DNA from 4 places in the Cedecea selenatireducens genome. Region 1 is predicted to be linked to each of the others. Evidence: riboswitches for the same ligand, from Rfam matches in the RefSeq annotation. Region 1 holds a riboswitch; each other region holds the start of a gene.
The links. Region 1 has a riboswitch for thiamine pyrophosphate ahead of thiC (phosphomethylpyrimidine synthase ThiC). Riboswitches for the same ligand answer to the same signal wherever they lie in the genome.

Region 1 (7,669 bases):
ATCTTGCGATAAAGCTGGGCATCACCAAAGCCGGTTTGCTGGCAAAACATGGCGTAGTTCGGGTACATACGCTCGCACAGAGAGGCCATAAAGGTGACGTGCTGCCAGCTTTCGAGCTTCTCCAGGCGTAAATGAATTGGGTTCTGTAACATGACGGTGTCTCAAAGACGGAAAATTAGCGGCAGTTTACCTGAATCACCTGCCAATTGCTTGCAGGCGCTTAAAGGCCGGACGCCCGGAGGCGACGGCATCGGCCCAGCGGGTCGGCTCCGGCAGACGGTAGCCCGCCATACAGCGCTCAACCCACGTTAACGCGCCGTCGAGGCTCACCCGGTGCCCGGTAGAAACAAACAACGGGTTACAGCGTTTTTTACTGCGCCAGACCCACGCCAGCTGTTCGCCTTTGTCCATCAACGGCGCACGAGCGCCCGGCTCGTCGCCCAGCGGTTCAAACTTTCCGCACAGCCGCTTTTTCGCTACGCCGATAGTTGGCACGTCCACCAGCAGCCCAAAATGGCTGGCTACGCCTAAACGGCGGGGATGCGAGATGCCGTGCCCGTCCACAAACACCAGATCGGGTTTCTGCGAAAGCATACTCCACGCTTCAAGCAGCGCAGGGTATTCTCGAAAAGATAAAAAACCGGGGATATAGGGCATGGCGGTAGCCATTCTCGCCACCTGATATTCAACCAGATCAAGGGACGGATAGCTCAACAAAACGAAGGCCGCGCGGGTGACGTCTCCGCTTTGTTCAAACCCCACATCGGCCCCGGCGATCAAACGCGGCGGATCCTGGTCAAGGCGATCCTCGCGGATCACCTTTGCGGCCAGATCCAGCTGCTGCTCTCGTAATGCTGCGAGATCCATCCCTCTTTTTCCTTAAGCGCGATGATATTGCGCCGACAGGCGATGCACCGCTTCCACAAAGACGCCTGCATGCTCCGGCGGAACATCCTGATGAATACCGTGGCCCAGGTTAAAGACGTGCCCTTCTCCCTGGCCGAAGCCGGCAAGAATAGTGGCAACTTCTTCTTCGATACGTGCAGGCTGAGCGTAAAGCATGGAAGGATCCATATTACCCTGCAGAGCGACTTTATGACCTACGCGACGGCGAGCGTCGGCTATGTCCGTCGTCCAGTCCAGGCCCAGCGCGTCGCAGCCGGTTTCCGCCATGGCTTCAAGCCACTGACCGCCGCCTTTGGTGAACAGCGTCACCGGCACACGGCGACCGTCGTTTTCACGCAGCAGGCCGTCGACGATTTTGTGCATGTAGTAAAGCGAGAATTCTTTGTAGTCACGGCCGCTAAGCACGCCGCCCCAGGTATCGAAGATCATCACCGACTGCGCGCCCGCGCGGATTTGCGCGTTCAGGTAGAGCGTCACGCTCTGTGCCAGCTTATCCAGCAGCAGATGCAGCGCTTTTGGCTCGGCAAACATCATTTTCTTAATCACGGTAAACGCTTTGCTGCTGCCGCCTTCCACCATATAGGTGGCCAGCGTCCACGGGCTGCCGGAGAAGCCAATCAGCGGGACTTCGCCTTTCAGCTCGCGGCGAATGGTGCGCACCGCGTTCATCACGTAAGCCAGCTCGCCTTCCGGGTCTGGAATCGGCAGCTTTTGAACATCGGCCAGGCTTTTAATTGGGGAGCTAAAGCGTGGGCCTTCGCCGGCTTCAAAGTACAGCCCAAGCCCCATTGCGTCTGGAATGGTCAAAATGTCCGAGAAGAGGATCGCCGCATCAAGCGCATAGCGACGCAGCGGCTGCAGGGTGACTTCGCAGGCCAGCTCGGCGTTTTTGCACAGCGACATAAAATCACCCGCCTGAGCGCGCGTTGCCTTATATTCCGGCAAATAACGCCCGGCCTGGCGCATCATCCATACCGGAGTGATATCTACCGGCAAGCGCTGCAGGGCGCGCAGGTAACGATCGTTCTTCAGTTCAGTCATTTTTACCTTTCCTTTAGCTGTATCGCCGCAGTCTATCATTCATAGTCCGCGCGACACAGGGCAACGGTATCTTCAATTAAGCGGCGCGCCACGGTGCCCGGCGGCGGCAATAGCGGCAGTTGGTCATAGCGATACCAGCCGGCATCCAGCAGCTCTTTGGGATCTATTTTGATTTCGCCGCTATGGTAATCCGCCATAAATGCGGTCATCAGCGACTGCGGGAAAGGCCAGGGCTGGGAGGTCACGTAGCGCAGGTTTTTCACCTGAATGCTGCTCTCTTCCATGACTTCGCGAGCCACAGCCTGCTCCAGCGTTTCACCCACTTCGACAAATCCGGCCAGCACGGTGTAAACGCCGTTGCGGTGGCGCGTATGCTGAGCCAGCAGGATATGATCGTCCTTACGGATAGCAACGATAATGCAGGGGGCGATTTGCGGGTAATAGCGTTCCCGGCAGTGGCCGCAGAGCATCGCCCATTCGCTTTTGCTGAAGTGCATTTCATGGCCGCAGTAGCCGCAATATTTATGCGAGCGGTAAAACTCGGCCAGTTGAACACCCCTTCCGGCGAGCTGAAACAGGCCAACATCACGGTCCAGCAGCTGGCGCAGCGAGCCCATGTCCGTGCGGCGCGGTTCTCGTATCAGCCATACCGGTTCGCCTTCCCATTCCCCGATGTCCAGGGCGTGGCAGCCTGTAAGCTGAAATTCGGCGGCGCTGCCGTGAGGTAAGTCACCCTGCGGCAACCATATTTTCTGCTCATGGCTGACTATCCACCAACCATGATCTAAGTTTTGAATAACACGTTCCATAACCTGGTGCACATCCCCGTGTTCACTGATATAAACAATTAGTTTTTACTTTTTTGGGTTAGTTTGCGTTCAATCTTTTAACTCACGGAGTCTCAATCATGCTGAACCAGTTAGCCAATCTGACTGAGCGCGTTGGTGGTAGTAATGAGTTAGTTGACCAGTGGCTTCAGGCTCGTAAACACCTGTTGGTTGCCTATTACAACATGGTCGGGATCAAGCCTAACAAGGAATCCCACACCGCGCTCGACGAAAAAGCGTTAGATAATTTTTGCCACGGCCTGGTGGATTATCTCTCTTCCGGCCATTTTAGTATTTACGAGCGCATTATCAGCAACCTGGAAGGCGGCAGCCCGCTGCTGAGCGCGGCACAGCTTTATCCTCAACTGGAAGCCAATACCCAACAGATAATGGACCTCTACGACTCGCATCTCGAAAACGCCATCGGCCGCGACAGCTGGGTCGAGTTTCAGCAGGCATTATCGGAGATAGGCGAGTGCCTTGAGGCCCGCTTCACCCTTGAAGATAAGTTAGTCCTGTTGGCTATCGATAACAACCTGGACGGCAGCGCCAGCGATGCGGCCGGGCTGGCAAGTCCAGCTTGAGTTGTTAGCTATTAACGAGTAATTTACAACTTTCCCACCGCGAGGTGGGATCATTCTTGTCGGAGTGCCGAGTGCGTTATGCACCGGCTGAGACCGTTAATTCGGGATCCGCGGAACCTGATCAGGTTAGAACCTGCGAAGGGAACAAGAGTAATTCTTTCTTTGGTGCACCCGTTTGTGGGCGGCCCATATCCATTACTCCTTCCGTTGTCCTGACAAGCCATATCCTGATGAAACCTGGAATGAGCTATGTCTGCATCTGAAAAAAAACCGGGCCGACGCGAACAGCGTGCAGCCGCCCAACACTTTATCAATACGCTTGAAGGCACCGCCTTCCCCAACTCCCGGCGCATCTATCTGACCGGATCACGCGAAGATATCCGCGTCCCAATGCGGGAAATTCAGCTCAGCCCGACGCTCACCGGCGGCAACAATGATACTCCTCAATATCAGCCGAACGATGCTGTCCCCGTCTACGATACGTCTGGCCCTTATGGCGACCCCGCAATCGCTATAAACGTGTTAAGCGGACTTTCCCCTCTTCGCAGCGCCTGGATTGCCGAACGCCGTGACAGCGAAACGCTGGATGAACGCAGCTCAGCTTATACAAAAGCACGTCTGGCCGACGACGGCCTGGACGAGCTGCGCTTTGAAACTCAGCTAGCGCCCCGTAGGGCGGCGGCGGGAAAATGTGTCACCCAGCTGCATTACGCCCGGCAAGGCATTGTCACCCCGGAGATGGAGTTCATAGCCATTCGCGAAAATATGGGGCGCGAACGCATCCGCGATGAGGTCCTGCGCCACCAGCATCCGGGCGAAGGCTTCGGCGCAAGGCTGCCGGAAAACATCGCGCCGGAGTTCGTGCGCGATGAAGTCGCCGCCGGCCGAGCGATTATTCCCGCCAATATCAACCACCCTGAATCAGAGCCAATGATTATCGGCCGCAACTTCCTGGTGAAGGTGAACGCCAATATCGGCAATTCGGCGGTCACGTCCTCTATTGAAGAAGAGGTGGAGAAGCTGGTGTGGGCCACCCGCTGGGGTGCCGATACGGTGATGGATCTCTCGACCGGCCGCTATATTCACGAAACGCGGGAATGGATCCTGCGCAACAGCCCGGTGCCCATTGGCACGGTGCCGATTTACCAGGCGCTGGAGAAGGTTAACGGCATCGCCGAAGACCTGAACTGGGAAATATTCCGCGACACGTTGCTGGAACAGGCAGAGCAAGGCGTGGATTACTTCACTATTCACGCGGGCGTGCTGCTGCGCTACGTGCCGATGACGGCGAAACGCCTGACCGGCATCGTGTCGCGCGGCGGGTCGATTATGGCGAAGTGGTGCCTGTCCCATCATCAGGAAAATTTCCTGTACGAGCACTTCCGCGAGATTTGCGAGATCTGCGCCGCCTACGACGTTTCACTTTCGCTGGGCGATGGTTTACGCCCCGGTTCAATACAGGATGCCAACGACGAAGCGCAGTTTGCCGAGCTGCATACGCTGGGCGAGCTGACCAAAATCGCCTGGGAGTATGACGTCCAGGTGATGATTGAAGGCCCGGGCCACGTGCCGATGCAGATGATTCGCCGCAACATGACCGAAGAGCTGGAGCATTGCCACGAAGCGCCTTTCTACACCCTCGGCCCGCTAACGACCGATATCGCGCCGGGCTACGATCATTTCACCTCCGGCATTGGCGCCGCCATGATCGGCTGGTTTGGCTGCGCCATGCTCTGCTACGTGACGCCGAAGGAGCATCTTGGCCTGCCGAACAAAGAGGACGTTAAACAGGGGCTGATTACCTACAAGATTGCCGCCCACGCCGCTGACCTGGCCAAAGGTCATCCTGGCGCACAAATCCGCGATAACGCGATGTCCAAAGCACGCTTTGAATTCCGCTGGGAAGACCAGTTCAACCTGGCGCTCGATCCCTTCACCGCTCGCGCTTACCACGATGAAACCCTGCCGCAGGAATCCGGCAAAGTCGCACATTTTTGCTCTATGTGCGGCCCTAAATTTTGCTCAATGAAAATCACGCAGGAAGTGCGGGACTACGCCGCAAAACAGGCGATAGACGCAGGTATGGAAGAGATGTCCCAGGACTTTCGCGCCCGGGGCGGTGAAATTTATCTCAGACAGGAGGAAGCATAATGTCAAAACTCACATTTCCAGCCACGTCACGCAGGCTTGGCCTTTACCCGGTCGTCGACAGCGTGGCATGGATCGAACGTCTGCTGGGCGCGGGCGTCAAAACTATTCAGCTCCGTATTAAAGACAAGCATGACGAAGAAGTCGAAGCCGACGTCATCGCAGCTATTGCGCTGGGTGAGCGCTATAACGCCCGCTTGTTCATCAACGACTACTGGCGACTGGCCATCAAACATGGCGCCTACGGCGTGCACCTCGGCCAGGAAGATATGGACGTGGCTAACCTGACGGCGATAAGCGAAGCCGGGCTTCGCCTTGGGCTTTCTACCCACGACAACATGGAAATGGATCGCGCGTTAAGCGCTAATCCGTCCTACATCGCGCTGGGCCATGTCTTTCCCACCCAAACCAAGCAGATGCCCTCTTCCCCTCAGGGACTGAATAAGCTGGCAGAACACATTCAAACTTTGGGCGACTATTCCACCGTTGCCATCGGCGGGATAAGTATCGATCGAGTACCTGCCGTTTTAGCGACCGGGGTTGGCAGCGTTGCCGTCGTCAGCGCGATTACTCAGGCTCCGGACTGGTGTGCTGCCACGGCGAAATTACTCGAACTGGCAGGAACCGGCGATGAATGACGCGGATTTTATGCGCTACAGCCGCCAGCTGTTGCTGGAGGATGTGGCCATTGAAGGGCAGGAAAAACTGCTGTCCAGCACCGTGCTGGTCGTCGGCCTTGGCGGGTTAGGTTCGCCTGCTGCGCTGTATCTCGCCGCCGCGGGCGTCGGCAAACTTATCATCGCGGACGATGACACGGTGCATATCAGCAACCTCCAGCGCCAGATTTTGTTCACTTCTGAAGATATCGATCGCCCTAAATCTACCGTCGCCCACCAGCATTTGCAGCGCCTGAATCCTGGCGTAAACATTGTGCCGCTGGTAGAAAGGCTAGCGGGCTCTTCGCTGGTGAAGGCCGTAAACGAAGCCGATGTAGTGCTGGATTGCAGCGACAATATGGCAACCCGGCAGGCGGTCAACGCCGCCTGCGTGGCCGCGAATACACCGCTGATCGCCGCCAGCGCCGTAGGTTTTGGCGGCCAGATGATGGTGCTAACCCCGCCCTGGGAACATGGCTGTTACCGCTGCGTCTGGCCTGATGAGAGTGAACCCGAACGCAACTGCCGCACCTCTGGCGTTATCGGCCCGGTCGTGGGCGTGATGGGTACGCTTCAGGCGCTGGAAGCCATCAAATTGCTTACCGGCATGGTGCCTGCAACCGGCTCTCTTCGCCTCTTTGACGCCCGACAGCACAGCTGGCGCACGCTGGCGATGCAAAAATCGATGACCTGCCCTGTTTGCGGAGGTCGCGATGCGCATTCAGTTTAACGATGAGCCTCTGGAATGTACGGAAGGTATGACGCTCGCCACCCTGCTGGCTCAGCTTGAGCAGGGCAAAGCAGGTGCTGCGCTGGCCGTTAACCAAACCATTATCCCGCGCGAACAGTGGAGCAATTACCTGCTGCGCGAGGGCGACACTATTCTGCTGTTTCAGGCGATTGCCGGGGGCTGACATGTTACAGATTGCCGATAAAACTTTTTCCTCACGCCTGTTCACCGGGACCGGGAAATTCTCTTCCAGCCAGGTGATGATCGACGCGATTCGCACCTCTGGCTCACAGCTGGTCACCATGGCGATGAAGCGCGTGGACCTGCGTGGCCATAACGATGACATTCTTCTGCCGCTTAAACAGGCAGGTGTGCATCTGCTGCCAAATACTTCCGGCGCTAAGACCGCTGAAGAAGCTATTTTTGCCGCCCAGTTGGCACGTGAGGCGCTCGGCACAAACTGGGTGAAGCTGGAAATCCATCCCGACGTTCGCTATTTATTGCCGGATCCCATTGAAACGCTGAAAGCCGCAGAAGCCCTGGTGAAGCAGGGATTCGTGGTGCTGCCTTACTGCGGTGCCGATCCGGTACTGTGCAAACGCCTGGAAGAAGCCGGCTGCGCGGCCGTGATGCCGCTCGGCGCGCCTATCGGTTCAAACCAGGGCCTGCAAACCCGCGCCCTGCTGGAGATAATCATTGAGCAATCTCGAGTGCCGGTGGTGGTAGATGCCGGGATCGGCGCGCCAAGCCATGCAGCCGAAGCGTTGGAAATGGGCG
Region 2 (7,669 bases), on a different contig from region 1:
CATTAACCTTATCGATTCCATTGCGTTCCAGACCAATATTCTGGCGCTGAACGCGGCGGTGGAAGCGGCTCGCGCGGGTGAGCACGGCCGCGGTTTTGCGGTGGTGGCCGGTGAAGTTCGCCAGCTGGCGCAGAAAAGCGCCTCGTCCGCGAGCGAGATCAGAAGCCTGATTGAAAACTCGACCACCCAGACCCGTGAAGGGATGGGCCTGGTGGAGAAAGCCAACGCGCAGATTGCCGGTATGATCGAAAACGTGCAGGAAATGAACACCATCCTCGGCGAAATCAAGCAGGCAAGCCAGGAGCAAACCGACGGCATTTCCCAGATCAACAGCGCCATTGGCATGATTGACTCAACCACCCAGCAGAACTCCGCGCTGGTGGAAGAGTCGGTGGCGGCGGCGGCGTCGCTTAACGACCAGGCAAAACAGCTGCGTGACCTGGTGCGCGTGTTCCGCCTGCAATAACCTTTCATCCCTCCTTTAAGCCAGCGCCCGCTGGCTTTTTTCATTTCTACCGTCTGCTTTTTTCGCTTCCGGCATGACAACATTCATCATTGTTGTTATGTTATAACATATCAATAATAACGACATGGTCGGTAAGGAGTTGCAATGTCATCGTTTACACAGGCCCACAAAGGGGCGAAAAAGCTGCCCGTTACCGTGCTGTCCGGTTTTTTGGGCGCCGGGAAAACCACGCTGCTGAACCATATTTTAAACAACCGGGAAGGGCGCAGGGTGGCGGTGATCGTCAACGATATGTCCGAGGTGAACATCGACGCGGCGCTGGTGCGTGAGGGAGGCTCGAGCCTGACGCGCACCGACGAGAAGCTGGTGGAGATGAGCAACGGCTGCATTTGCTGCACGCTGCGCGAAGACCTGCTGGTGGAAATTAGCCAGCTAGCCAGAGAGGGCCGCTTTGATAACCTGGTGATTGAGTCAACCGGGATTTCTGAACCGCTGCCGGTCGCCGAGACGTTTACCTTTGTGGACGACAAGGGTGAGAGCCTGTCCGATATCGCGCTGCTCGACACCATGGTGACGGTGGTGGACGGATATAACTTCCTTCGTGACTATGAATCTTACGAGAGCATTCAGTCGCGCGGGGAATCGATGGGGGAAGAAGACGAGCGCACGGTGGTTGACCTGCTGATTGACCAGATCGAATTTTGTGATGTGCTTGTCCTCAATAAAACCGATCTTATTAGCGACGAAGAGAAGCGCCGCCTGATGTCCATGCTGCATTCCCTTAACCCGAGGGCAAAAATTATTACTTCGGCGTTTAGCGAGGTAAGCCTGGACCAGGTGCTGAATACCGGCCTGTTTGATTTTGACGCCGCCGCACAGGCTCCGGGCTGGCTCAAAGAGCTGCGCGGGGAGCACACGCCCGAAACGGAAGAATACGGCATTCGCAATTTTGTCTTTCGCGCTCGTCGTCCCTTCCATCCGGCACGTTTCCAGATGGTGACCGACGGTGGGCTAAAAGGCGTTATTCGCTCCAAAGGCTTTTTCTGGCTGGCGAGTCGCCCTCATCATGCCGGATCCTGGTCCCACGCGGGCGGCGTGATGCGTCAGGGGCTGGCGGGAATGTGGTGGGCTGGTATTCCCCGTGAACGGTGGCCGCAGGACCCAGAAAGTCTCCAGCACATTTTAAACAACTGGGAAGACGGCATCGGCGATGCGCGGCAGGAAATTGTCTTTATCGGTATTGATATGGATGAGGCTGTTTTGCGTGAGAAGCTGGAATATGCGCTGCTCACCGATGCCGAGATGGCGGAAGGCCCCAAAGCCTGGGCACGCTATTACGATCCGATAGATGCCTGGTTTGACTGACCGAATGCCCGGCCGCCCGTTTGCAGGCGGCCGGGCTATCTGGCTTAGTGCAGTTCTACGGCGTAGTCGTCTACCGGGGTGATTTTCTTGATCAGCTTGTTATCAAACAGGAACTGTTCGTAAGCCTGGTAGCGTGCACGATCGAGTTTTGCCGGGTCAGCGGCAAACAGCGGCAGGCTTGCCTGCCAGGCCTGTTTGTTCAGCTCGGTATTCAGCTCCGCGTGGGCTTTAGCAAATGCCTGCCAGGTTTCCTGCGGATGCGCCTGCAGGTACTCGTTGCCTTTTTTCAGCGCGGCGAGGAATTTTTTGATCTTTGGCTCGTTGGCCGCGTTGCGGTTCGCCACGAAAATCAGCTCATCGTAGGCCGGGACGCCGTAGTCCTCGACGTTAAACACCGTCGGCGTTTTACCCTGAAGTTTAAGCTCCAGCGCTTCGATATTGCGATAGCCGCCGATCACCGCATCCACCTGGCCCGCCAATAGAGCGCTGGTCAGCTGGAAGTTAACGTTTATCAGCTTCATTTCTTCCGGCCTGATGTGCTCATGCTCAACCATGGTGGCAAGCGTCGCCTGCTCAATACCGCTCACGGAATACCCTATTTTTTTGCCCTTGAGATCCGCCGGCGATTTGATGTTTTGATCCAGCGTCATCACCGTATTCAGCGGCGAGTTTATCAGCGTGCCCACGCGCACCAGCGGCAGGCCCTGGTCGGCAAAGAAATGCAGCTGCGGCTGGTAGGTGATGGCCAGGTCGGCCTGCCCGGCGGCGACCAGGCGTGGCGGCAGGGCAGGGTCGGACGGTGGGATAATCTTCACATCCAGTCCCTCAGCTTTAAAAGCGCCTATCTGTTCGGCGACCATGATCGGCGCGTGATCGGGATTGATGTACCAGTCGAGCACCAGCGTCAGCTTTTCGGCGGCGGAGGCCTGGGCGGCAAAGGCAGCGGTGAGCAGCAGGCCACAAATCGTTTTTTTCATTTTAATTGGTTCCTTAATTAAGACGGTTATTCAGTGTTTTCAGGCGACCAGGCGATCAACCGCCGCAGCAGGACATCTACCGCCAGCCAAAGCAGAACGGTCATCAGGACTAAAATAAACAGCGCGGCAAAACAGACGTCGGTTTGCATACGGGCGTTGGCGTTGAGCATGACGTAGCCCAGCCCTTCGGCAGAGCCGACCCATTCGCCAATAATTGCCCCGATGGGGGCCACTGCGGCCGCCATGCGCAGGCCTGATCCAAAAGCAGGCAGCGCCGCCATCAGCCGCACGTGCCTCAGCTGTGCCCAGCGCGAAGCGCCCATGGTGCGGGCCAGGTCCAGATAGTCGTTGTTCACCCGACGCAGCCCGTCAAAGAACGACGACACCACCGGGAAGAAGATAACCAGTACGGCCATCGCCACTTTGGCGCTCATGCCAAAGCCAAACCACAGCACCAGCAGCGGAGCCAGGGCGAAGACCGGGATTGCCTGACTGGTGAGCACCAGCGGCATTAGCCAGCGCTGCAGGCGGGGGGAAAACATCATGCCCAACGCCAGGCCTGCGCCGAACAGCACGCCGAGGACAAGGCCGCTGATAATCTCTGAGGCGGTGACCAGCGTGTGCCAGACGAGATAGTCGCGGCCATGCCATAACGCCAGCGCCACCGCCGAAGGTGAAGGCAAAAGAAAGGCGGGAATATTGCCGAGGGTGAGCAGATACCAGAGCAGCAGCAACCCGGCGAAGACGGTCAGCCCCCGGCACAGGCGAGTAGCATGACTTTCTGAGGGTGACCTCATTCTGCGGCCCTCATCAGCTGTTGCAGCAGGCTGGCCTGGCTTTTCAGCAGGTCAACATCGTCCGGCGCGCGAGGCGGTTGCCCGGCAATAACATGCGTATCATCGATGCCCGCAGGCCAGCGGGACAGCACCAGCAGGCGGTGGCTGAGCCGACAGGCTTCCATAGGATCGTGGGTGATCAGCAGCACGGTGTTTTTTACCAGCAGCTCCGCCGCCAGATCCTGAATCGCCGTTCGGGTAATGGCGTCCAGCGCCGAAAACGGCTCGTCCATCAGCACTATCGGCCGCCGTTCGTAGAGCGTTCTGGCGATAGCTGCGCGCTGCCTCATACCACCCGACAGCGCGACGGGCAAAGCTTTGGCATAGCCCGCCAGCCCAACCTGCTCAAGCAAATGCGCCGTCCACTGGCGATCAACAGTCTCGCCACGCAGGCGCGAACCCAGGGCCACGTTCTGCTCGATGTTCAGCCAGGGATAAAGCAAATCTTTCTGCCCCATCCAGGCTATGCGCCCGGCAACGGGCTGGCCGTCGCTGCAGGTCACGTTTCCGGCACTGGCCTGCGCCAGCCCGGCGATAATCTTCAGCAGGCTGGTTTTACCGGCACCGCTCGCGCCCAGCAGGGCAACGAAGCTCCCGCCAGGAATATCAAAATTCAGCCCTTCAAAAATGGTCTGGCTGCCAAACCGCAGGCTGAGATCGCGAACCTGAATGCCCGGCGAGGTATGGCTTTCGGTCATGAGGCATTCAGCCCCATTTGCCAGAACGCGGATTCAAGCTGCGTTGCGGTGGTGAATATTTGCGAAAGCTCGGCGAAGCGGCTCTCTGCCCCGCGCTGACGCCCTACGGTTTCAAGTAGCTGAACAGCGGCCTGCACCCCGGCCAGATAGCCCTCATCGCCATAGTTACGGATCCAGGTGGCGTAGGGGTTGCCCTCCATTACCGTGTCGGGGCTGTGCAGCAAGCCAAGTCCGATTTCGGCATAGCCAGCCACGCAAGGCAGCAGGGCGGCCAGCAGATCGAGCGCGTCACCTGAATGGCCGATATCCAGCACGTAGCGGGTGTAATTCATGGTTTCCGGTGCTTCCGCCTGGGCGGCCATCTGCTCCTCGTCTAAACCCCAGCTTGCACACCAGGCCACGTGGAGCGGCAGTTCAGAAACTATTGCATTCAGAGAGGCGGTCGCGGCGCGCATTTCGGGCAGCGTGCGGAGCTTGCTCACCAGAAGGGCATAGGCACGGGCAAAGTGGATCAGGAAAAGGTAATCCTGGGTCAGATAGCGCTGAAATGCTGCTTTGGGCAATGTTCCGGCGGCAAGCTGCTGCAGAAAAGGATGATCGACGTAATCCTGCCAGTGGCGACCGGCCTGCTGACGCAGCCGTCCGTAAAGACCGTTTTCGAAAAGTGGGGTGTACATGGGACCTCCTGTGTAAGTGGAGATCCGGGCGCGCAGAGGTATGAACAGGCAATAACACAGGCGAAATTGCCGACCGTCCCTTCGCTGGCATGACCCAGATCAGGTTCAAAGGGTTCGGCTTACGCCATCTCAGCCCATACAGGACACCCCTCGGAGGTGCCTGTTATACGACATTTACTTTTTGATTACAATCGTCAGGCGCTGTGCCTGGCCCCGATCAAACCGGTGATTCGTTTAGTGCGGTATCTCAATATTTTGCTGGCGTTTGGGGCGAAACTTTTGTCACTGTAGGCCGATTACCCCGAGTCTAAGGACGATATCCGATGAAAAAGATTGGCTTTCTCTCGTTTGGCCACTGGTCGCCCTCCGCCCAGTCCGGCACGCGCTCTGCGGCAGACACGCTGCTGCAATCTATCGACCTTGCCGTTGCCGCAGAAGAGCTTGGCGCGGACGGCGCTTACTTCCGCGTGCATCACTTCGCTCGCCAGCTAAGCTCGCCATTTCCGCTGCTGGCAGCCATTGGGGCAAAAACTAAACGTATTGAAATCGGCACTGGCGTTATCGATATGCGTTATGAGAATCCGCTTTATATGGTGGAGGATGCCGGTGCTGCCGACCTGATTTCCGGCGGACGCCTGCAGCTCGGGATAAGCCGCGGCTCTCCTGAGCAGGTGATCGACGGCTGGCGCTACTTTGGCTATGTGCCTGGAGAAGGGGAAACCGAGGCCGATATGGCTCGCCGCCATACCGAGGTGTTCCTCGAAGCGCTGAAAGGCGAAGGCTTTGCCGAGCCGAACCCGCAGCCGATGTTCCCCAATCCTCCGGGGTTGTTGCGCCTTGAGCCGTTTTCTGCCGGACTGCGCGAGCGAATCTGGTGGGGAGCAAGCTCCAACGCGACAGCTGTGTGGGCCGCGCAGTCAGGGATGAACCTGCAAAGCTCGACGCTGAAAACCGATGAAACCGGCGAGCCGTTCCATATCCAGCAGGCGAAGCAAATCCGCGCCTATCGTGCCGCCTGGAAAGAGGCGGGCCATGCGCGTGAGCCGCGCGTTTCCGTCAGCCGCAGCATCTTCGCGTTAATGGATCAGCGTGACCGCAACTACTTTGGCGGCAGCGGCAAAGAAGGCGACCAGGTGGGCTACATCGACCCACAAACCCGGGCTATTTTTGGCCGCAGCTATGCCGCCGAACCGGAACTGCTCATTAAGCAACTGGCGCAGGATGAAGCGATTGCCGAAGCCGATACGCTGCTGTTAACCGTGCCAAACCAGCTGGGCGTGGACTATAACGTGCACGTAATCGAATCTATTCTGAAGCACATCGCGCCGGAACTGGGCTGGCGGTGAACTTCGAAGATATTGTGCTGAGCGACGCGCTGAATAAAGACCTGCATGATTTAAGCTGACGTCTGTATGTTTCCAGGCCTGCCGTGGGAGACCCGGCGGGCTTTTCTATTTTGGAAAAACAAAAGGCAGGCCTACTATTTTTGGTAGGTTATGGTTTTTATTTAGCGGCATTGAATCGTATTAGAAGAGGTTATTATATACGGCACATTACCGTACTGAATAAGCCAGATAACTGGCGTTTACATATAAACATTATAAAGGGATAGCGTTGTGTTGAAGAGACTGGTCACGGGGCAACTCAGTTTGCCGATGACGTTTTGGGGATGGGGTTTTTGCGGGGGATTTCTTCTTGGGCTCGTAGGTATCGTCGGGATACATGCCAACCTCCCTGCTCTGGTGCCGCTGAGCTATCTGCTTAAAATAGTGCTGTTTAGCGCGGTATTATCCGGCGTGACATGCATTCTTCGCAGAAAAATCACCGTATTTGGCGTGCTCGCATTTCTGGTTGTCCTCGTGCAGGTCGTCATGGGCGTCGTGATGGCCGTTGGGCTTTCTTCTTTGTTATTCCAATAACCCGTGGCTGTAGCTGATAAATCCAGGCGGTCACCGTCCTGCCATCAAGCGTGGTGACATCAATCTCTACACGATCGTAACCGGCCTCGAACTCATCCAGCATCGGCCAGTGTTCGTGCAGGTTGGGAGATATAAACAGATAGCCGTGCACCTCCGGGCCGTTCTTGTCCAGCAAGATGCCGGGAAAATCGGCGGCGGCTCCCCAACCTTTTTCATAAAAAGTCCCGTTCACGTAGCCAGGCCGCCACTCTCCGCCGATGTTCTCCATGATATGTGCATTAACATGGCCGGGGCGAAGCGTGCCGTAAACAAACAATGATTCCATTTTTCTTCCTCGTGCAGAGCAGCTAAATCAGGGGTAGGGAAGGGGATTTAACATACGGCGTAATTGGGCGGCTGGCAACGGGAAAGCCTTTCTCAAGTGTTTAGTATTTCTGGCTGACATTAGCTTAGACAACAGTTGACTGAGTATGTGGTTATGTGTGAGGTATACCTTCGCTGTTAGTGATAAATCATAATAATGCGCGCATGTTTAGATGATTTCGTTATTTAATTCGTAAGAGATATGTTTTTTTGTTGGATTGTTTTTATCAGGTGAAGATGTTGATGACTGAGTTATAGGATATAACAACCTGTACTGTATGGAATCAACATGTAAAGCACGGCTTAAGATACATTGGTCGATTTGGGGGTTTTATATAAATTACAATTAGAATAACCCCAAAAAAATA
Region 3 (7,669 bases), on a different contig from region 1:
GAACTGTGCCAGCGGATGGTCGGGAGCGGCGACCATTACCAGCGAGACCCCGGTCAGGCGCTCTCCGGTTAACGATGCGGGCATATCCGGCAGTGAACCGAGAATGCCAATGCCCGCGCTGCCGTTAAGCACGGGCTTATAGCCGCCGCCAAGCGCCTCAACAAACAGGCGCAGCGGCGTGCCAGGAAACTGTTCGCGGAAAGCTTTTGCCGCCGAAGTCATTGCCTCCAGCGGAAAGAAAACGTCCACCACCACCGAGAGTTCCGATTCCAGCCCTGACGACATGCCCCGTGCGCGGGCCTTCATAAAATCAACGCGAGAGACAATGCCACGGGCGTCGGCCAGCAGTACTTCACCCTCGGGCGTGAGCTTCGGATACCGGCCAGAACGGTCGAACAGCTGCACGCCAATTTGCGCCTCCAGCCCCCTGATCAAATCGCTTATCACCGACTGGGCCCGATACATTTTGCGGGCGGCCGCGGAAAAGCTGCCTTCGTCGACGGCGGCAATAAACGTGCGAAGTTGGTCCAGCGAAATACCGTCCAGCATTGTGATTCCTGCCTGACTGTGAAGGGGTGAAGCGCAATATAGCGCCTCGCGTTGGCTTTGTCATCGGCGATGATGTATCGGCTGGGTCGATGGGTTGCATCGAAATATAACGGCTATTCGGGTGGATAAGGCGGTGGCATAGTGACTGCCATGTTCAGCGAATCCTGAAGATTGAGCTCCGCTATGTTAACGGCTTTTAAAAAACTTTTTACGCGCTTATCCCCTAAACAAAGCTCTATTTCTGAGGCCAAAACCATGTCGACTATTCTGCATATTGATACCAGTGTTCTGGGCGGTTATTCCGTCAGCCGCCAGCTGTCGGCGGAGATTGTTGCCCGCCAGAAAACGCTGCACCCCGGCGCGACCGTGATTTACCGGGACCTGGTTCAGGCCCCGGCTCAGCACCTGTCGGATAAACACATTGCCGCTTTCCAGGGGGCTGAAGTGACCGACGCGGCGCTGGGCGAAGACCTGGCCGCCGGGGGGGCGTTCATCGACGATCTGTTCGCTGCCGACGTGATTGTTATTGGCGTGCCGATGTACAACTTCTCCATTCCTTCCCAGCTCAAGGCGTGGATTGACCGCGTTTGCGTGGCCGGGCGTACCTTCCAGTACGGCGCCAACGGCCCGGAAGGCCTGCTGCCAAAAGGCAAAAAAGTGTTCATCGCCTCTTCACGCGGTGGTCAGTACACCGGCGACAGCCCGGCGGCCTTCCTGGAGCATCAGGAGTCTTATCTGAAAGCGGTTCTGGGCTTCATAGGCCTGACCGACGTGACGATTATCCGCGCTGAAAACTTAAGCCGTGGCGATGACGCGAAAAATGCCGCGCTCGCCGATGCCAAAGGCCAGATTGCCGCGCTGTCCTGATAGCGACAACGCGCATCAATCAACTTAACGGGAAATCCGGATGGACAGATACGCTACTAACTTCGCGACCTTGGGTCGCATCGTGATTGCTGCGATTTTTATCGTCAGCGGATTGGGGAAAATTGCTACGCCTGAGGCGACGCAGGGCTATATTGCCTCGGTAGGGCTGCCGTTCCCGTTACTCGGGTATCTTATTGCCCTGGCGGCTGAGGTGGGAGGCGGCGTTCTGCTGCTGGTGGGTTACCGTACGCGGTTGATTGCGGCCTTGCTTGCCGTGTTCACCGTAGCAACAGCGGTGTTTTTCCACCACAACTTTGCCGACCAGAACACCCTGCTGCACTTCCTGAAGAACCTGATGATTGCTTCGGGCCTGCTGCAAATCTCAGCGCTGGGGGCGACCTCCCTGAGCTTTGATACGCGCCGCCTGCAGCGTCAGTTGCGGTAACTCGTTTAACGTAAGGCCTCAATTATGGGGCCTTACGCTTTGATTAAAACGCCCGCCAGATAAGCACCGCAATCCCGCCAAACAGCAGCCATTTAACGATGTAGTACACCGTCTTATTCCAGCTTTTGAGCTTCTTGCCGACGATACGAATCTGATAGATGTAACGGAACGCGCGGTTAATGCCGCCGATGCGGTCATTTTCATCGTTAGGCGCCGACGCGGCGCTCATCAAATTGCGTCCCAGCCAGTGATTGACCGCCTGGGCCCAGCGGTAACGCATCGGTCTTTCCACATCGCAAAACAGGATCAGGCGATTCTCACCGCTGGTATTTTCCGCGTAGTGAATATAGGTCTCGTCAAACAGCACGCCTTCGCCATCTCGCCAGCTATAACGCTTGCCGTCCACTTCAATAAAGCAGCGATCGTCATTGGGGGTTGCCAGCCCCAGGTGGAAACGCAGCGAACCGGCGTACGGGTCGCGGTGACGCGGCAGGCGGCTGCCGTCGGGCAGGGTGGCGAACATCGCGGCCTTGATGGACGGAATCGCATGCAGCAGTTCGGTAGTTTTTGGGCACAGCAGGCTGGCCGACGGGTGGGCGTTTTCATACCACTTCAGGTAAAAGCGTTTCCAGCCGGTTTTAAAGAAGGAGTTAAAGCCGGCATCGTTAAATTTGTCGGCGGCTTTTATCTGCTCCAGCTTTTGCAGGTGAATACCTTCTTCGCGAATAACCTCCCAGTTATCACGTAAAGTGACGAGTTCGGGAAACGTTTCCGGCGTTAAGTAAGGCGTATTCGGTACTCGGGAAAAGAGGTACATAAAGCCGTTGAGCGGGGCGGTAAACGTAGAGTGGTCCGACAGCTGCCGCCAGAAGCGAAAGCGAACCCGGCCGCGATAATGCACATAGGCCACTGAAATAATAATGATGAGCAAAATGATATATTTCATATTGTTTTATCTAACCACTATGATTTTGAACATCCCTGCCGGGCGAAAGGCCCAGACTGCCATAAACGCACCTTTGCAAAGGCGCTGAAATAGAGCTTAGCAGCGGTTTTAGCGAAGTAAATGTTGCCTCGGAACAAGTTTCGGGCTTGTTTAAAACAAGGGGGGCTGGCATCATTCTTAGCGTGGTTAACCTGTAGAGTTAATCACAACACATTGATTTAAATGACTCGGGGTGCCCTTCCTTGTGAAGGCTGAGAAATACCCGTACCACCTGATCTGGATAATGCCAGCGTAGGGAAGTCAGATGCCTGTCCGGTATCCCTTCTTTCACGCCGGACAGGAGCCTTACCTTGATGCAACCTGACCTGCTACCCGGCGCGACTGCCGCCTCTGTTTTACACCAACTCCGTCAGCATTCTCCGCTGGTTCACTGCATGACCAATGACGTGGTGCAAACCTTTACCGCCAACGTGCTGCTGGCGCTGGGCGCTGCCCCGGCCATGGTGATTGAGGCCGAAGAAGCGGCGCAGTTCAGCGGGCTGGCGAGCGCGCTGCTGATCAACATCGGCACGCTGACTTCAGAGCGTGCAGCTGCAATGCTGGCTGCCATTCATGCCGCCAATAATGCCGGAACGCCATGGGCGCTCGACCCGGTCGCTGTCGGAGGTCTTGCTTTCCGCACACGTTTTGCTCGCGAGATAATTCAACTCAAACCGGCCGCTATTCGTGGCAACGCCTCTGAAATCCTGGCGTTAGCGGGGGAGCAGGCCGGAGGGCGCGGCGTGGACAGCACCGACGATGCGCTTTCTGCTATTCCGGCAGCGCAAACGCTGGCGCGGGAAACCGGGGCGGTGATTGCCGTGACCGGCGAAATTGATTACGTCACAGACGGAGAGAGAACGCTTGCCGTTAACGGCGGCGGAGAGCTTATGACGCGCGTAGTCGGCACCGGTTGCGCACTTTCCGCCGTGGTTGCTGCTTGTTGTGCTTTACCGGGCGACAGGCTGGACAACGTTGCCAGCGCCTGCCGTTTTATGTCGCTGGCCGGTGAGCAGGCCATCGCTGCCAGCCGCGGGCCGGGAAGCTTTACGCCCGCTTTCCTCGACGCGCTTTATCATCTGAATGCGGAGGTGCTGGCATGAAGCGAATTAATGCTCTGACCATCGCCGGAACCGATCCAAGCGGCGGCGCGGGGATCCAGGCCGATCTGAAAACCTTCTCCGCGCTCGGCGCTTACGGCACGAGCGTGATCACCGCGCTGGTGGCGCAAAACACCCGTGGCGTGCAGTCCGTTTACCGCATCGAGCCTGCGTTTGTGGCGGCGCAGCTCGATTCGGTACTCAGCGATGTGCGTATAGACACCACAAAAATTGGCATGCTGGCAGAGGCCGATATTGTTGAGGCCGTCGCGGAACGTCTGGCGTTTTACAAGGCACCGAACGTGGTGCTGGACACGGTGATGCTGGCGAAAAGCGGTGATTCGCTGCTGGCCCCATCTGCGATAGAAAGCTTACGCCGCAGGCTGTTACCGCACGTTGCGTTGATTACGCCTAATCTCCCGGAGGCCGCGGCGCTGCTGGATGCACCTCACGCGCGCAGCGAAAAAGAGATGCGCGAACAGGGTGAAGCCCTGCTGGCGATGGGCTGCGAGGCGGTGTTGATGAAGGGCGGGCACCTGGATGATGAGGAAAGCCCGGACTGGCTCTTCACCCGCCATGATGTGCAGCGTTTTACCGCGCCTCGTGTACAGACGAAAAACACCCACGGCACCGGCTGTACTTTATCTGCCGCGCTGGCTGCGCTACGCCCTCGTCATGACGACTGGGCGCAAACCGTAGCCGCTGCAAAAGTCTGGCTGTCCAAAGCGCTGGCGCAGGCCGATTCTCTCGAAGTCGGGCACGGCATTGGCCCGGTGCATCATTTCCACGAATGGTGGTAACTGTCGGTTAAGCGAGAAGTTTTTAGCCAGCATAATACCAATGGTACTATACTGGCTTCATCTTCCTTGCCGGACAATTGCGTACCATGGAACAGGCCCATCACCAGTTAGTTGAACAGCTAAAACAGCGCTTTGCCGCCCCGGATAACGTCCCTCTGTACCTTAAATTTGTCGAAACGGTGAAAAACGCCGTGCGCTCTGGTCAACTGCCTCAGGGCAATATCCTGCCGGGCGAGCGCGACCTCAGCCAGCTTACCGGGGTTTCACGGATTACGGTGCGCAAGGCGATGCAGGCGCTGGAAGATGAGGGCGTGGTGACGCGTTCGCGCGGCTATGGCACGCAAATTAATGCGACGCTTGAGTATTCGCTGAAAGAGGCCCGAGGGTTTTCGCAGCAGGTGGTGCTGCGGGGCAAAAAGCCGGACACGCTGTGGGTTAACAAGCGGGTGGTGAAATGCCCGGCGGACGTTGCGGAGCAGCTGGCGATCCCGGCGGAAAGCGAAGTCTTTTTACTCAAGCGTATTCGCTATGTGGACGAAGATGCGGTGTCTATCGAGGAGTCTTACGTGCCGACAGGCTTAATTGCCGATCCGGATGAGATTGGCGTCTCGCTGTACGACTACTTCCGCAGCCAGAATATTATTCCGCAGCGCACGCGCAGCAGGGTCAGCGCCAGAATGCCGGACAGCGAATTCCAGACGCATATCAAGCTGGAAACGCCGGTGCCGGTTTTGGTCATCAAACAGGTGGCGTTCGATCCGCAAAACCGGCCCATTGAGTACAGCATCAGCCACTGCCGCAGCGATTTATACGTTTTCGTCTGCGAAGAGTAGGGACTGTTCGAGCTGCTCGAGTTCAGGCGCGCAGTCGCCTCCGCGATGGCCAACCACATAGCTGGCAACCGCATTACCCAGGCTAACCGCTTCTTCCAGACTCCAGCCTGCCGCCAGGCCTGCCAGCGTGCCGCCCGCGTGGCTGTCGCCCGCACCGATAGTATCGACGACGATGGTCGGGAACGGTGCGGCGATGCCCATTTGTTTGCCGTCGGCGAACCAGGCGCCTTCTTTATCTAACCTAACGATCAGCGGGCTGGCGTAGCGGGCCAGCCAGGCGTGGCAGATAGCTTCGATATTGTCAGGATCAACCTCAAGCCACTCCGCAACGATGGCGGCTTCCTGGCGATTCAGCGAAACAATCGGCCTGCAGGCCATGATCCTCGCCAGCAGCGGCTGGGCAATATCGGCAATGCGCGGGCCAAAGTCGATAAACGGCGTGATGTCGCGAAGTGATTCCAGCCAGCGGACGAGTAGTTCAGCGCCCGGCCCGGCGAGCTGGTAGCCGGAAAGCGACAGCAGCGTGCCGGGCGAGATAACCAGGGCATCAAGCCAGGCCTGATTCCACTGATGCTCCACGCCGCGAAAAGACATAAAGGTACGTTCTCCGTCGGGCTCAACCAGCGCCAGGCACCAGCCGTTATCCCCCGCATCGGTATGAATTTCGCTACGGATTTGCTGTTTTTCGAGGCTGTTGCGAATAATGTCGGCCCAGGTACCCTGGCCAATCGGCAGCGCGTTCTGCGAGGTTATGCCCAGGCGCGACAGCGTAATGGCGATGTTCAGCGCGCAGCCGCCGATGTTCACCCCCTGCTGGTGCAGCTCAATATCACAGCCCCGCCACGGCAGGGCGTAGGCGTCGGCGATGACGTCAATCACCGCCGAACCGAGCACGCAAACCGGGCGCTGAGCGTTAAGCCGGGGCAGCTTGCTTAGCAGCTCATTTGGCTTCATGACTGGCCTCTCTTTGCTGGCGGTAAGCCATAAAGATTCGGCTGTAGCGCGTGAAGTCGAGCTGGTTCTCTTCATCCAGCTCCTGCTTTAACGCCGGGTCGATGCTTTCCACGCCGTTAAGGGCGCCACAGATGGCGGTTGCCATAGCGCCAATGGTGTCGGTATCTCCCCCGAGGTTTGCGCACAGGATCGCGCAGCGGTTAGGGTCAGTTTTCGCCAGTTCGACCATCGCGATGGCGGCCGGTACGGACTCAACCGTGCTGGTGCCGGTGCCGACCAGTTGGTAAATCTCCTCCATGGCGGATTCGGTACCGCGTGCTTTTCTTGCCACACTCAGCGCTAATTCCAGGCGTGCCGCGAGGGAAGCGCTAAACGTCGTGATCCGTTTTTCCTGCGCGTGGCGGGCAACGGAAGGCAGTTCATCGCAAATTGTCTGCCAGCTTGCGCCGTCAATCGCGCGGGAAATTGCCCAGGAAATCACCACCGCACCGGCGATGGCTAAGTCCGACTTGTGCGTTGGGCTTGAGGCCAGCGCCACTTCGGCCACAAACTGATCGAGATTGGCCGTAGGCAACATACAGCCCAGCGGGGAGGCACGCATTGCCGCGCCGTTGGTGACGCCATTGTTTTCCAGCTCGCTCACCGGCGTGCCTTGTTTAATCGCATTCAGGGCTATTTTCGACGTCGGGCCGAGCACGTTTTTGTTAAACGCATCGAACCCTTCGGCCCAGGCCAGAATATGGCGGCCGATGGCGTCCGGGTTTATCGCGCCGTGGTGCTCGATGATGGCATCCGCCAGCGCCAGCGCCATCGAGGTATCGTCGGTAAACTTAGCGCGGGCAAAGTAACAGGCGGCGTTGTTTTCTGCCGGGCCAGGCAGGAACCGGTCTATCCAGCCGAAGTGCGCCTTCACGCGCGAGCGCGGCCAAAGTTCGGACGGCATGCCCATTGCATCACCTAACATCTGGCCGTAAAAGGCTCCCAGAATACGATTTTCCATTTTTACGCTTCCTTCAATACTTTTTCAGATTCATCCCCGGCAACGGCGATGGTAGCAATCTCTTTGTCCGACTCGCGGAAGAAGACCATGAACAGCACGGCGATGACGGCAATCATTATCGCGCCAAAGCCCCACA
Region 4 (7,669 bases), on a different contig from region 1:
GTAATAAAGCGCTCCATCAGGAAACGCTCTGGAGGGCGAATATCCGCCTCATAGACCGTCACGCCGCCGTCACGCAGCAGTTTCTCCAGCCTCATCAACTGGCGGTGCTGCTGACAATACAAGCCGGCTACTGGCTGACGATGGAAATCTTTAAGTTCCAGAGGCGTAAGGCGAAACTGGCTTTCACTGGCCAGCAGGCGCTGAGCCTGAGCTAACTGCAGCTGGGGAATAAAGGCGACGGACTCCTGCGGCGGCAGACGCACCTTAAGCGGGCCATCGTCCGTGGCCAGCCAGAAATCGACTTCGGTACCGCGCGGGGTGTCTCGCCAGTGTCTGGTCAGCAGAAACCCCTGACGAGCTTGAGACACGCTGCATTCTCTCTCAGGAAAAGTGTTTCGATTATAGCGCAAAAGCCCGTGAGTTACTGCATTTATATACAGTATTGTCGGTGGTGCGTTGACGCAGAGTGCGAAAAGTCCGGAACTTTACCGTCTATTCTTTATTCATATAAATGAGACCTTGACGCCCATCACGTTAATTCTGGAGAATCGCCCGCTCGCTTACCGACGGAAAGCTTATGGAATCCTTGCTGGAACACTTTATTACACAGTCAGTTGCATATTCGCTAATCGCGGTGATGCTGGTGGCCTTTCTTGAGTCGCTGGCGCTGGTGGGACTTATCCTGCCGGGCACGGTGATGATGGCCGGGCTTGGTGCGCTGATCGGCAGCGGTCAGGTTAATTTTTATTATGCCTGGGGGGCCGGAATCGTCGGCTGCCTGCTGGGGGACTGGATCTCGTTCTGGCTTGGACAGCGCTTCAAAGGCCCGCTGCACCGCTGGTCCTTTATGAAAAAGAACAAGGCGCTGCTGGATAAAACCGAGCATGCCCTGCATCAGCACAGCATGTTTACCATCCTGGTGGGACGCTTTGTTGGCCCCACGCGCCCGCTGGTGCCGATGGTTGCCGGGATGCTGGATCTGCCGCTGGCGAAGTTTTTGCCGCCCAATATCATTGGCTGCCTGTTCTGGCCGCCGCTCTATTTTCTGCCGGGGATCCTCGCCGGGGCGGCGATCGATATTCCTGCTGACATGAAAAGCGCCAGCTTCAAATGGCTGCTGCTGGCGGTGGCGTTGCTGCTGTGGCTGGCCGCGTGGCTGTGTTGGCGCTGGTACCGCAGCGGCAAACGTGGCACGGACCGCCTGACGCGCTTTTTGCCGCGTTCTCGTCTGAACTGGCTGGCACCGCTAATGCTGGTGGCGGGCGTGGGCAGTTTTGTGGCGATGTTGCAGCACCCTTTGATGCCGGTTTACTGGGATATTCTGTGGAAGGTGCTGTCGCACTAATTGCCGATGCCCAGCAGCGTCGAGGCGTTTGCCTCGCCGCTTAGCAGAGTGTCTGTCTCGCCGTCCCACGCGATACGCCCGTCTTTTACCACGATGCTGCGCCCGGCGATTCTGGCGGCATCTTCAATACTGTGGGATACCATCAGCAGCGTCATGTTTTGTTCCTGACAAAGCTCGTCGAGCAGCTGCAGCATCTCCTTACGTAGCGCGGGATCGAGCGCGGAGAAGGGTTCATCCAGCAGTAAAACAGGCTGCTGACGAACCAGGCACCGAGCCAGCGCAACACGCTGCCGCTGGCCGCCGGAAAGCTGAGACGGCAGGCGATCCAGCATCTCCGTCATCCCTACGCGTGCCGTTATCTCCAGCAGCCGCTGCTTCTGAGCCTCATTGAGCTTCATCCCCGGGTGCATTCCCAGGGCGATATTCTGCCGAACCGTCAGGTGGCTAAACAGATTATTTTCCTGAAAGAGCATGGAAACCGGGCGAGCCGAAGGTGGCGTCCGGGTATGCTCCACCCCGTTAATGATAATGCTGCCGCTCGCGGGCTGCAGAAACCCGGCAACCAGGCTCAACAACGTACTTTTCCCCGCGCCGCTCGGCCCAAGGATCGCTACGCGCTCACCCGCCGTAATCTTCAGAGAAAAACGCATCGGTAAGTGCTGGTACAGCCAGGTTACATCAGTCAGAGTTAGCATCTCGCCCCGGAAGTTTTTCAATCAAAGTAAACAGCATAAAACAAAGCAGCAGCAGGAGCAGCGCCGTGACCGCGCCGTCCTGGCTACGGTAGGATCCGATCTGCTGGTACAGCCAGAAAGGTAGCGTCCTGAAATCTTCGTTACCGAACAGCGCCACCACGCCGAAATCGCCAATCGACAACACGCAGGCAAAGGCCAGCGCCTGAGCTATCGGGCGTTTCAAAGCTTTTAACTCAATGAGCCTCAGACGATTAAAGCCCCGAATATCCAGCGACTGGCAAAGCTGCGAGTAGCGCTCGGCGACGTCGCGCATGGGATTTTCGAGCACTTTTTGGGCGTAGGGAATCGCCATCAGGGCGTTGGTAAAAATCACAATGCCATCGGCAGATTGCGGCAGGCCCACGGTATTATTGAGCAGCAGGAAGAAGCCGGTGGCGAGCACAATGCCCGGCATCGCCAGAATCAACATGCCGCTAAGCTCAATGGCCTGGCCGGCGAAAATACGATTGCGAAGCCGCAGCTCACGAGCGCTCCACAGCAGCATCAGGGTTAGCGTCACGCTAATCAGCCCGGCGGCAACGGCAATGCGCAGCGAAGTCCAAAGCGCGTTCCACAGTGCGGCCTGCTGCAGTACGTTGCCCATGCTGCCATTAATGCCGTCCACCATTACCGCCAACAGCGGCGGTAGAAGAAGAAGCAAGGCCACAAGGATAAGCAGGGCGTCACAGATCTTTCTGCGCAGAGAATCCTGCGGATCGCGCCAGCCCTGAAGCTGGCTTACGCCGACAGGAATTGCCTTGCTTAGCTTCTGGCTGAGCAGCACCAGGCCAAGGCAACATGCCATTTGCAGCAGGGCCAACAGCGCCGCTTTGGCCGGATCGTAGTCGTAGCTTAGCGCCTGAAAAATAGCGAGTTCGATGGTGGTCGCCTGCGGGCCGCCGCCCAACGAAAGCACGGTGGCGAAGCTTGCGAAGCAAAGCATGAAAATCAGCGCCCCTACCGGAAGTATTTGCCTGCGCAGCCAGGGCCATTCGACAAAACGGAAAAAGTGCCAGCCCTGCATATTCAGCTGAGCGGCAAGCTGGCGCTGCTCGGTGGGGATGTTATCCAGCGCCTGAAGCAGCAGGCGGGTCGCCATCGGCATATTAAAGAAAACGTGCGCCAGCAAAATTCCCTGCAGCCCATAAGGGGAGAAACGCCATTCCAGACCAAGCCAGCCGCTTAGCGTTGCCAGCCAGCCTTCACGCCCGTAAACGGAGAGAATGCCGAATACCGCAACCAGCACCGGCAGAACCAGCGTCATGGCACAAAGCCGCAGCAGCGCCATTCGGCCAGGAAAACGGCGTCGGTACAGCGCCCGGGCTAAAAATATCGCCGGGAAAACGGAGAGTGCCGCAGAAAGAAACGCCTGCCAGAACGAGAAGCGCAGGACGTGCCAAAGGTAGCTGTCCTGCAAAAGAGCAAAGACATCCGTCTGCGGGGCGTTAAGCCACAGCGCCAGAAAAGCCGCCAGGGCTACCGCCACGATAAGCATCGCGGCAAATAGCCCTGGATACAGCCAGCCGGGTATTAGCGGCTGACGGCGCGTTGCCATTCATTAATCCATTCTGCGCGCTGGGTGGCGACCTGCTGAGGCGTAAATTCCAGCGTGGTTTTTGGTTTTACCAGCCCGTCGAAGCCAGCAGGCAGCGCCACGCTAGTGACCGGGTACATCCAGTTGCCGGTTGCAATGGTGTTCTGGAAACCAGGCGTGGTGATGAACTTAATAAACTTCTCGGCAAGTTCTGGCTGCTTGCTGTTCGCCAGTCGGCCTGCGACTTCAACCTGCAGATAATGCCCTTCGCTGAAGTCGGCCGCGGCGTAGTTGTCCTTCTTCTCTTCGATGATGTGGTAGGCCGGCGACGTGGTGTAGCTCAGCACCAGATCGGCTTCGCCTTTCAGGAACAGGCCGTAAGCTTCACTCCAGCCTTTGGTTACGGTGACGGTTTTCTTCGCCAGCTTTTGCCAGGCTTCCGGAGTTTTATCGCCATAGACTTTTTGCATCCACAGCAGCAGGCCAAGCCCCGGCGTACTGGTGCGCGGATCTTCGTATATCACCTTCCATTTCTGGTCGCCTTCAACCAGCTCTTTCAGGCTCTTCGGCGGATTTTTTAGCTTGTTCTTGTCGTAAACGAAAGCGAAGTAGCCGTAGTCGTAAGGAACGAAGGTGCTGTTCTTCCAGCCGCCGGGCACCTGTAGGGCGCTGGTTTCGACGTTAGAAGGGGCAAACAGTTTGGTTTGCGAGGCCGCGTCCAGCAGGTTGTTATCCAATCCCAGCACGACGTCTGCTTTGCTGTTCTTGCCTTCCATGCGCACGCGGTTCAACAGCGAAACGCCATCTTCCAGCGCCACGAATTTCAGTTCGCAGTGACAGTCGGCTTCAAACGCTTTTTTCACCGCCGGGCCAGGGCCCCAGTCGGCGGCAAACGAGTCGTAGGTGTAGACGGTTAATACGGGCCTGGCGAAAACGGGCGCGGCAACCAGCGCCAGCAGCGGCAGAAATTTTTTGAACACTTTGCACCTCAATAAAAGGGGGCAAAGGAATTGAGCGGAGTGTCTCAAATCCCTTCGCCGGCGTTATCCGGATCAGGTTCGACGGGTATTATCTCAGCTCGGACAAACTGTCCTGGCACCCCGTTGAGCAGGAGGGATTCTACTGACTTCCCCCGGATTGCGAAAGCTGTGTTACGAAAACGTTATGGACCAGGCGGAGCAAACCAGGCTGATTTAAAATCAAACCAGCCCAGCGTGTTCATGCGCACGCCGCGCATGCTGCGCTGCCCTTCAATGCGTAACCAGTGGTGAATCAACGGGATAACGTCATTGCGCTCGAGCATTTGCCTGCTCCATTCCGGCAGCGCCAGCGTTTTACTGTGCCAGCGGCGGGCATCGCCCTGCCAGTCGATCGGGATGCACTTTTGAATCAGAGGGACTTCATAAAGCTGGGCAAACAGGGAATATTCCAGCGGCATGGTGAAGTTCACGCTGTTCAGCCAGATATCGCTTTCGGCGTCGCCCTGATGCCACTCAGCATAATCGATCTCCTGAATAATCAGTTTCACGCCCTGCTCGGCCAGCAGTTCGGTCATGATGTTACTGATCACCCGATGCTCTACGTGATCGCGATAGTAGGTGAGGGTGATGCTTTCAAGCCCGGCAGGTTTGGCGGTAAGAGGTCCCGGGCGCGAGTGGTGCCAGCGCGGCAGTAGGCCATAGGCAGGGAACCAGTATTGCTGGTACTGCTCGGCAGCGCGGTAAATAAGGTTAACCGGCGAGAGAATATGGCCAATCCACTGGCGGACGCTTTCATGCAGGCCAAGTCTGGAGCGGCTATCAAACAGCAAATAGTAGCACCCCTCTTCCGGGCGGCTTTCTACGGCTTTCTCGCTGTCCGGCATGCCCTGAAGCTGCACGCCACAGCTCGACTCTTCACCCACTTCGGGCAAGACCCAGAAGTTAACCTCGTCTATCAGCGCCCTGAAGCCAAAATAATCATCAAAAGCGTGAATCTTCAGCTGGTTACGGTTATTCCGAGCGACGGAATAAGGCCCTGTACCGACCGGCTGGCTGGCGAAATCGGACATCGTTGTCCATTCGCGCGGTAGGATCATGGCGTTCACGCTGCCCAGCAGCCACGGCAGCCAGTCATCCGGCTGGCTGAGGTGAATATCCAGCGTCCAGGTCGTCGGCGAGGTTATCTGCGTGATGTGGGCAAACAGCGGCAGGGTGTTGATGCGCTGCAGGGAAGAGATGATATCCAGCATGTCCAGCTCACGGCCGTGATGGAAATGAATGCCGGGGCGGAGGAAGAAACGCCAGCGTAAAGGGGAAATTTGCTGCCAGTGATGGGCAATATCCGCTTCGAGTTCCCCATTTTCCTCATTTATTCGCGTCAGGCCGCTGAAAATCTGGCGGGCAATGTGGGTTTCGGAGCGCCTGAGCGCCGAACCGGGCAGCAGATTCAGCAGCGGGCGATAGTAAAGGACGCGAAGAATATGCCGGCCCTGGCGGAAGCTGCGCCCTAAATGAGAGATAAGCATCTGCCGCACCGCGGCCTTGTCGCCGACGATCTGCACCAGCTGATCGATTCGATCCTGTTCCAGAAGGTCTTCCGCCCGCTGCTGCTGGAGCGCCAGCCCTGTATAAAGGAAGGTGAGCTGTGACCGCTTGCCCCTCCCTGCTTCTGCCTGCCAGCTTAGCCAGCCTTTTTCCTGCATGGCGTTGAGTAAGGTCCGCATATGACGGCGGGAGCAGTTGAGCAATTCCGCTAAATCATTCAGCGTGGTTTCCTGAGGCTTGCCTTCGCAGCATTGCCACAGGCGGATGAACTGTTGTTGCAGACGAGATGAGGACATAAAAGAGGAACTCCCGGCGGAAACTCATCAATTTAACTTTCCCTATATTACGTCAATAATCATCAGCGATGAAGCGAGGAGGTGTTTATGAAGCGGTCATCACCTGCGAGGTTTTTCCAACAGTACTTTGCCGCAACGCAGTTTGTTTGTTCTGGATGGCTGGCTCGCCTGACGGTGGAGCAAAGACTAAGGATGCTCGAAGACTTGATGCAGTGGGAGGTTACAACCCCGATGCCCGAGAACGCCAACACGCCGACTCATGTGTGACTGAGTATTGGTGCTTTTACCACGCCAGCAGCTGTTTACTGCTGGCTTTTTTCGTTTAATCTTTACGCATTTAGCGAATACCTCTGACTACACCCTCCTTTTAAGGACAGCTCATGCTCTGGTTTTTGACCCGCGCACGTCGTTTTAACCCCGTTTATGCTGCCTTTATGGCCGTGTCTTTTATGATTGGCGTGGCCGGTGCGCTGCAGGCCCCGACGCTCAGCCTCTTTTTAACCCGCGAAGTTGAAGTTCGGCCCTTCTGGGTTGGTCTGTTCTATACCGTTAATGCGATTGCCGGGATCGCCGTAAGCCTGCTGCTGGCAAAAAGATCGGATAGCCGGGGAGATCGTCGCAAACTGATTATGGTTTGCTGCGCGATGGCGGTGGCAAACAGCGTTCTTTTTGCCTTCAACCGGCATTATCTGACGCTGATTACGCTCGGCGTGATGTTTGCCTCCATCGCCAATACCGCTATGCCGCAGATTTTTGCCCTGGCGCGTGAATATGCCGATCGTTCCGCTCGTGAAGTGGTGATGTTCAGCTCGATCATGCGTGCGCAGCTTTCCCTTGCCTGGGTTATCGGGCCGCCGCTTTCCTTTATGCTGGCGCTAAAGTATGGCTTCACCACCATGTTTCTTATTGCTGCCGGGATATTTGTTATCTCGCTGCTGCTGATTGTGTTTGCTCTGCCTTCGGTTGCCCGAGCCGAGCCCTCCGCCGAAGTGGCGATAACGGAGGTCAGCGGCTGGAAGGACAGCAACGTGCGGATGCTGTTTGTCGCTTCGATGCTGATGTGGACCTGCAACACCATGTACATCATCGATATGCCGCTGTGGATAAGCCAGGATCTCGGGCTGCCGGATGAGCTGGCGGGCTTATTGATGGGCACGGCCGCCGGGCTGGAGATCCCCGCCATGATCCTCGCCGGCTACTACGTGAAGCGCTTTGGGAAACGTAACATGATGGTG

Region 2: linked by a shared signal. The riboswitch ahead of tenA (thiaminase II) and the one ahead of thiC (phosphomethylpyrimidine synthase ThiC) in region 1 are both predicted to bind thiamine pyrophosphate.
Region 3: linked by a shared signal. The riboswitch ahead of thiM (hydroxyethylthiazole kinase) and the one ahead of thiC (phosphomethylpyrimidine synthase ThiC) in region 1 are both predicted to bind thiamine pyrophosphate.
Region 4: linked by a shared signal. The riboswitch ahead of thiB (thiamine ABC transporter substrate binding subunit) and the one ahead of thiC (phosphomethylpyrimidine synthase ThiC) in region 1 are both predicted to bind thiamine pyrophosphate.

What each region holds. Positions count from the first base shown of each region.
Region 1 is NZ_JBHIKW010000024.1:16,489-24,157, reverse strand. It holds gene ACE38U_RS21745 (YjaG family protein) at 1-152, opposite strand, end outside; gene nfi (deoxyribonuclease V) at 196-867, opposite strand; gene hemE (uroporphyrinogen decarboxylase) at 880-1,947, opposite strand; gene nudC (NAD(+) diphosphatase) at 1,983-2,756, opposite strand; gene ACE38U_RS21725 (Rsd/AlgQ family anti-sigma factor) at 2,855-3,358, shown strand; TPP riboswitch at 3,409-3,519, shown strand; gene thiC (phosphomethylpyrimidine synthase ThiC) at 3,608-5,509, shown strand; gene thiE (thiamine phosphate synthase) at 5,509-6,144, shown strand; gene ACE38U_RS21710 (HesA/MoeB/ThiF family protein) at 6,137-6,892, shown strand; gene thiS (sulfur carrier protein ThiS) at 6,876-7,076, shown strand; gene thiG (thiazole synthase) at 7,078-7,669, shown strand, end outside.
Region 2 is NZ_JBHIKW010000001.1:401,020-408,688, reverse strand. It holds gene ACE38U_RS01940 (methyl-accepting chemotaxis protein) at 1-466, shown strand, start outside; gene zigA (zinc metallochaperone GTPase ZigA) at 611-1,831, shown strand; gene ACE38U_RS01930 (ABC transporter substrate-binding protein) at 1,876-2,808, opposite strand; gene ACE38U_RS01925 (ABC transporter permease) at 2,835-3,605, opposite strand; gene ACE38U_RS01920 (ABC transporter ATP-binding protein) at 3,602-4,342, opposite strand; gene tenA (thiaminase II) at 4,339-5,019, opposite strand; TPP riboswitch at 5,079-5,180, opposite strand; gene ACE38U_RS01910 (LLM class flavin-dependent oxidoreductase) at 5,343-6,365, shown strand; gene ACE38U_RS01905 (hypothetical protein) at 6,636-6,938, shown strand; gene ACE38U_RS01900 (gamma-glutamylcyclotransferase family protein) at 6,889-7,263, opposite strand.
Region 3 is NZ_JBHIKW010000001.1:542,282-549,950, reverse strand. It holds gene ACE38U_RS02595 (LysR family transcriptional regulator) at 1-549, opposite strand, end outside; gene ACE38U_RS02590 (FMN-dependent NADH-azoreductase) at 805-1,416, shown strand; gene ACE38U_RS02585 (DoxX family protein) at 1,457-1,861, shown strand; gene lpxO (lipid A hydroxylase LpxO) at 1,905-2,807, opposite strand; TPP riboswitch at 3,026-3,122, shown strand; gene thiM (hydroxyethylthiazole kinase) at 3,161-3,949, shown strand; gene thiD (bifunctional hydroxymethylpyrimidine kinase/phosphomethylpyrimidine kinase) at 3,946-4,746, shown strand; gene ACE38U_RS02565 (GntR family transcriptional regulator) at 4,833-5,579, shown strand; gene ACE38U_RS02560 (PfkB family carbohydrate kinase) at 5,553-6,533, opposite strand; gene ACE38U_RS02555 (ADP-ribosylglycohydrolase family protein) at 6,520-7,533, opposite strand; gene ACE38U_RS02550 (nucleoside permease) at 7,536-7,669, opposite strand, start outside.
Region 4 is NZ_JBHIKW010000003.1:41,674-49,342, reverse strand. It holds gene polB (DNA polymerase II) at 1-368, opposite strand, end outside; gene ACE38U_RS05625 (DedA family protein) at 578-1,345, shown strand; gene thiQ (thiamine ABC transporter ATP-binding protein ThiQ) at 1,342-2,040, opposite strand; gene thiP (thiamine/thiamine pyrophosphate ABC transporter permease ThiP) at 2,024-3,634, opposite strand; gene thiB (thiamine ABC transporter substrate binding subunit) at 3,610-4,593, opposite strand; TPP riboswitch at 4,625-4,726, opposite strand; gene sgrR (HTH-type transcriptional regulator SgrR) at 4,776-6,434, opposite strand; gene sgrT (glucose uptake inhibitor SgrT) at 6,522-6,701, shown strand; gene ACE38U_RS05595 (sugar efflux transporter) at 6,815-7,669, shown strand, end outside.